2 regions of the Lysinibacillus sp. RS11 genome follow, and region 2 is predicted to be linked to the other one. Evidence: predicted binding sites of a transcription regulator. Region 2 holds the regulator's gene; the other holds the start of a gene.
The links. The regulator Rex, encoded in region 2, represses fermentation and respiration genes when NADH is low (regulators of the CRP and FNR family bind a similar motif). The targets are predictions, from matches to a motif close to TTGTGAAATATTTCACAA.
Positions count from the first base shown of each region.

Region 1: the regulator Rex is predicted to act here: its motif matches at 1,977-1,994, upstream of AB9L17_RS21905 (cytochrome ubiquinol oxidase subunit I).

Region 1 covers NZ_CP168124.1:4,226,225-4,229,441, forward strand. Annotated here, with positions in the region: gene AB9L17_RS21900 (cytochrome d ubiquinol oxidase subunit II) at 1-385, opposite strand, end outside; gene AB9L17_RS21905 (cytochrome ubiquinol oxidase subunit I) at 382-1,728, opposite strand; gene AB9L17_RS21910 (diacylglycerol kinase) at 2,044-2,958, opposite strand; gene AB9L17_RS21915 (thioredoxin family protein) at 3,059-3,217, opposite strand, start outside.
Region 2 covers NZ_CP168124.1:4,355,227-4,358,443, reverse strand. Annotated here, with positions in the region: gene AB9L17_RS22455 (ATP-binding cassette domain-containing protein) at 1-1,219, opposite strand, end outside; gene AB9L17_RS22450 (redox-sensing transcriptional repressor Rex) at 1,467-2,102, shown strand; gene AB9L17_RS22445 (twin-arginine translocase TatA/TatE family subunit) at 2,464-2,649, shown strand; gene tatC (twin-arginine translocase subunit TatC) at 2,667-3,217, shown strand, end outside.

The sequences.
Region 1 (3,217 bases), 130 kb from region 2:
CCGGAATGAGTAATCCTGCTATACCATACGTTAGCGTGTATCCGATATGTCCACGTGAGCCATATGATTCAAACGCATAGTAGGAGCCTCGTATGGCAAGTAGCACTAGCGAAATACTAACTGGCACAAGTAAAATGGTTCCATAATAAAAGGCTGTTTGTGGGAAAAACCCAACAATCCCAACAAAGAAGAATACTAAAAAGACATTCGTTACTTCCCAAACAGGTGATAAATAACGTTTAATAATATTTGTTAAAATATGATTTTTGCCAACGAGTAAACTGTAGGCATTGAAAAAACCTGCCCCAAAATCAATTGAAGCTACAATGACATAGCCGAATAGGAAAATCCACAAAACTGAAATACCTAAAATCTCTAATGTCATAAGATGTCACCGCCTTTTTCAGAATGGCGATCTGCTAATTCACGTTCAATTGGATTCTTTTTGAACATACGAACTAAAACTACAATACTTCCTACGCCCAATACAGCATACACACCTGCAAACAACAGCAGCATTAAATCCACATGGTCACTCGTTGTGGCCCCTTCTGGTGTTCGCATTAAACCATATAAGACCCAAGGCTGTCTACCAACCTCAGCAAGCCACCAGCCCGCTTCAATTGCAATAATTGAAAGTGGTCCACCTGCAACGACAATCCATCTAAACCAACGTGTATGAATAAACAGCCAACCACGCGCTTTCCCGACTACATAAAGCAATGAAACTAATACCATAAACATGCCAATAAACACCATGAGATCAAAGAGATAATGAATATACAGTGGTGGTCGATCTTCTTCAGCAAATTGATCTAAGCCAATTACCTCTGCGTTTGGATTATTATGCGCTAAAATACTTAGAGCATAAGGAATTTCAATTGCATATTTTACTTCGTCACCATCTAATACACCCAAAAGAATAAGTGAGGCTTTATCGTCTGTTTCAAAATGCCACTCAGCTGCAGCTAGTTTTTCTGGCTGATATTCTGCTAAGTATTTTCCTGAAAAATCTCCAATAATCGCTGATGCAATGGAGAAAATCAGGCCAATCTTCATAAGTAAAAATAATGATTTTTTATGGTACATATGCTTAGAACCTCTAAGCATACGGTATCCTGCAATGGCCGCTAACACAAATGCAGCTGTCATATAAGCGGTAACGAGAACATGCGCTACCTTTGTCGGCATTGCTGGATTAAACATTGCTAAAAAAGGTTGAATATTCACAAGTTCTCCGTCCACAATGTCAAATCCTTGAGGTGCATTCATAAACGCATTCACAATTGTTATAAACACAGCTGACATCGAAGCACCAACAGCTACAGGAATTAATAGCAGCATATGCTTTTTCTGACTTTCAAAGCGATCCCAAGTATATAAATAGATGCCAAGGAAGATGGCTTCAAAGAAAAACGCAAACGTTTCCATAAAGAGCGGTAATGCAATTGTTTGGCCAGCAAGTTGCATAAAATTCGGCCATAGTAAAGACAACTGTAAGCCAATTGCTGTCCCTGTAACAACTCCGACTGCAACTGTAATAACAAAACCTCGTGCCCAACGTCTTGCCATTAAAATATAGTGCTCATCATTCTTTTTATATCCAGTCCATTGAGCAATCATAATCATTAACGGGACACCTACACCAATCGTTGCATAAATAATATGGAACGATAACGTCAGCTCCGTTAATACTCTACTCCAAAAGACTGCTGATTCATTCACCATTTCATTGCCTCCTAACTACCAAATATTCTTCCAAGCATGGAAAGTAGCATAATAATTGCAACGCCAAAGCTTAGCCATATGAGCTTTCTTTCCTGCGACTTATACAAAGTCAACACTTCCTTTCTTACCCCATACTCATATTTTCCACTATTGCCATGAAAAAAACCTTTATAATGGACCGATATTTCGGCCTATTATAAAGGTTTCAAATTTTGTTCAAGTAATATACGCACATTTGCCAAACATTTTTCTTAATTCGTTCACAATCCTCATTATAGACAATTCTTATGGTAAAAATAGTCAATATTTAGGCACTTAGATACGGTCTTCCTCACGAATATCCTCAATGGGAACAAAAATTTCAATATGGCGCTTTAAGTTTTCAAATGTTGCAGGTGCATCCCCACCATACTCACCGTCTAAGTTTAAATGTATCTCGTCTTCAGTAGATACTTTTACAACACTTGCCTTTTTATAAATTACACGATCATCATTCAAATGCTCGCCCCTTAATGCCATTGCGGCAAGCTGAATAAATTCAGGTAAGCTTACTTTTTTCAATACTAATAAAGTAAAGTAGCCATCATTAATGCTTGCGTCTGGTGCAAGCTTTTCAAAGCCACCTACTGAATTGGTTAAGCCACATAAAAACATCATGGCATCCCCATCAAACACTTCATCATCATATTCGATACGCATATGGGAAGCTTTGATTGATGGAATCATTTCTACTGCTTTAAGGTAATAAGCTAACTGTCCTAGCATTGTTTTCATTTTACTTGGCACTTCATATGTTAACTCAGTAATACGTCCACCAGCGGCAATATTGATGAAATAGCGTTCTCCATTTAATAAACCAACATCAACTGGTAACGTTTCACCTTTAATAATAATCTCAACAGCATCTGCAATATTACGAGGGATATGCACTGCACGGGCAAAATCATTCGTTGTGCCCATTGGAATTAGACCAACTTTCGGACGATTTTCAAATGGACTTACACCTGAAATAACTTCATTTAATGTGCCATCTCCACCAACGGCAATGATTATATCAAAGCCACGTTCTACTGCATTTTTTGCTGCAACGGTTGCATCGCCTTCGCAAGTTGTTGCGTGACATGATGCCTCATAGCCTGCTACCTCTAGTTTTTCCAATACTTCTGGTAGATGCTTTTTAAATGCTTCACGTCCAGATGTAGGATTATAAATGATTCTTGCTCGTTTCATAACATACCTTCCTGCTTCATAAGATTCTATTTCTTCAACGAATTTTACGTTTAAATGTTGCACATCCTAATTCTTTGACATGCAGCCTTGTAATCTACAATTACTGCAATGCAGCTGTCACTTGCTTTTTGAAATCCTCATAAACAAATGTCCAGTATGATTTATTCGTCATATTCTCTTCACGAATTTCTGCATACAATGCCTTTTGTGCATCTTCAAATGTAGGATCTTCTTTATCAGGTAAACTAGCTCGTTTGCT
Region 2 (3,217 bases):
TCGATAGTTTTGCCTGTTCTTGATCATAATAACCAATTTGAACATTTGTGCCATAGCGAATTTCTCCAGAAAGTGATGGTAAATCTTTTACGATGGTCTTTAATAAAGTTGATTTACCAACACCATTTGGCCCAACAAGTGCAATGCGATCTTCGCGGAATGCACGTAATGTGATACCTTTTGATATTTTCTTATCACCATAACCAACAGCTAAGATATCAATAGATAATACATCGTTCCCACTTTGACGTTCGATGGTAAAACCGAAGCTTGCGGACTTTTCATCGCCATCAGGAGATTCCATCCATTCTGTTCGTTCAAGCATTTTACGACGACTTTGTGCCATTTTAGTAGTAGAAGCACGAGCAATATTTTTTTGGATAAAATCCTCAAGCTTTGCTTTCTCATCTTGCTGACGCTCATATAACCTTAAATCACGCTCATAATTTTTCGCTTTTTCGTCTAAATAGGCACTATAATTGCCTGTATATTTTGTGACGCGGTGACGAGAAACTTCGTAGACAATGGAAACAACCTGGTCTAAGAAGTAGCGGTCATGGGAAACAATTAAAATAGCCCCTTCATAGCCTTTTAAATAGGATTCCAACCAGGAGAGGGTTTCAATATCTAAATGGTTAGTAGGCTCATCGAGTATTAATAAATCAGGTTTACTTAAGAGGAGCTTAGCTAGAGCTAAACGAGTTCGTTGACCCCCTGATAATGAGCTTATTGGTTTTTCATAATCTTCAGGATAGAATTGCATGCCGTGAAGCACAGAGCGTGTATCAGATTCATATTGATAGCCACCTGCATCCTTAAAATTATGTTGTAATTGATCGTATTCGGACATTATTTTTGCATACAAAGAAGGGTTTTCATAGACAGTTGGATCGGCCATTTGTTGTTCAAGTGACCGAAGTGTTTTTTCTTGTGCGATAATTGGTTCAAAAATTGACATCATTTCGTCCCAAATCGATAACGTTGAGTTTAACCCAGCATGCTGCTCCAAATATCCAATCTGCACACCTTTAGGGATAATAATATCGCCTGAGTCATATGACATTTGACCAGCAATTATTTTAAGTAAAGTGGACTTACCAGCACCGTTACGTCCCACTAATGCAACGCGGTCACGATGTTGAACCTCTAATTTTACGCCACTTAAAATTTCATCTGCAAGGAAGGATTTATATAGTTGATTGACCTGTAAAACAATCATTCTTGACACCTCAATTCTTCCTTAGTGTAATGGATGAGCGATTCGCTTGCAATGTCGATGCTTTACTTATTCCGAGCTGTCATGTAAGATTGAAACGATTTCCCTTTAGTTAGTGGCGTAAAAAGCGCCATTAACTAAAGGGAAATACTCTAGTGGATATTAATATTTATATATATAGTTAATGATGCATGTATTAAAATTACTAGCTAAGTACATTCAAACTGAGACATTTTAAGGAGGAGAAAGTTTGAAACAAGAATTAAAAATTCCACAAGCCACTACAAAAAGACTTCCTCTTTACTATCGATTTATCCAAAACTTTGCACAAGAAGGCATGGAACGTATTTCGTCGAAGGAACTGAGTGAAGCGATGAAAATTGATTCTGCAACTATTCGCCGTGACTTTTCTTATTTTGGTGCTCTTGGCAAAAAGGGTTACGGCTATGATGTGCAGCATCTATTAAAATTTTTTAGTCAAACACTCGATCAGCACGAAACGACAAAAGTAGCGTTAATTGGTGTAGGGAATTTAGGTAGCGCTTTATTAAAATATAATTTCCAAAAAAATCACAATACTCATATTGTGGTGGCTTTTGATTCAAAGGCACCAAAGGACGGGAAGATGATCAGCAATATTCCTGTTTTTCATCCGGATTTGTTAGAAGAAAAGTATGCAGAATATGGAGCAGAGCTTGCGATTTTAACAGTTTCACCACGCTCTGCACAGAAAATGGCTGATAGATTAGCGGCAATGAATGCAAAGGGTATTTTAAACTTTACGCCAGAGCGGTTAACGGTGCCAGATAGAATGCAGCTTTTAACAATCGATTTATCGGTAGAATTGCAAGCGCTTATTTATTTAATTCGCAATCAGGAAGAGTGAAAAATGTACATATTTAGCTTCTTTCAGCGAGTGTATAAAGAACCGCTCAAATAGAGGAACTCAGTCTAAGAACGCCACGTCCTGTGGCAATTTATCTGTGCGAAAGCGCAGCGACAGCAACACGGTTTTATCTGTGCGAAAGCGCAGCGACAGCAACAACAACAACAACAACAACAACACACGACTGAGTGACCAACATCACGTTGGCCCAAAGCCTCCGATGGATAGTATAGTTCACAGTTTCTGTCAAATGTAAGCATGAAATAAAATGAGAGAGTGACGAAAAACTTTCACATATAATTAGTTAGCAAAATGACGAAATATGCGTTAAAATGATGGATATAAAGAGGAGGTGGCTGTAATGGGTAGTATTGGTCCTATGAGCCTCATTATTATCGGAATTGTCGCGTTACTAATTTTTGGTCCTAAGAAGTTACCAGAGCTGGGTAAAGCATTCGGTTCAACATTACGTGAATTCAAAAATGCTACTAAAGGTTTAGCCGATGAAGATGATGATGACAAGAAAAAGAAAGAACTAGATAAGTAAGTTAGGATGTTTGAGGAATGAATCCAAAAGATCTAACTGTCATTGAGCATATAGAAGAATTAAGAAAACGGCTTTTCATTGTTGCCGTTTTCTTTGTTCTCGCTATGGTTGGCGGCTTTTTTGTGGCAAAGCCGCTTGTTAAATACCTTCAAAGTACTGGAGCGAATTATAATATAGAGCTTCATGCATTTGATGTAGTAACACCACTTGCGATTTATTTACAAGTTGTTTTTTTAATTGCATTTATCCTTTCATCACCAGTGTTAATGTATCAACTGTGGTCGTTTATTAGCCCAGGATTAAGGGACGTAGAACGAAAAGCAACCTTAAGCTATATACCGTATTCATTTTTATTGTTTATCGCAGGGCTATCCTTTTCATTCTATTTATTATTCCCTTATGTCATAAAATTCATGATGAATTTGTCGGTCGAGTTGGAGATTCAGCAAACAATAGGAATACATGAGTATTTTACATTTTTATTTAAGCTTACAATACCTTTTGGTTTCCTTTTCCAATTGCCGGTTGTTATTTTATTCTTTTCACGTATAGGGATATTGAATCCTGA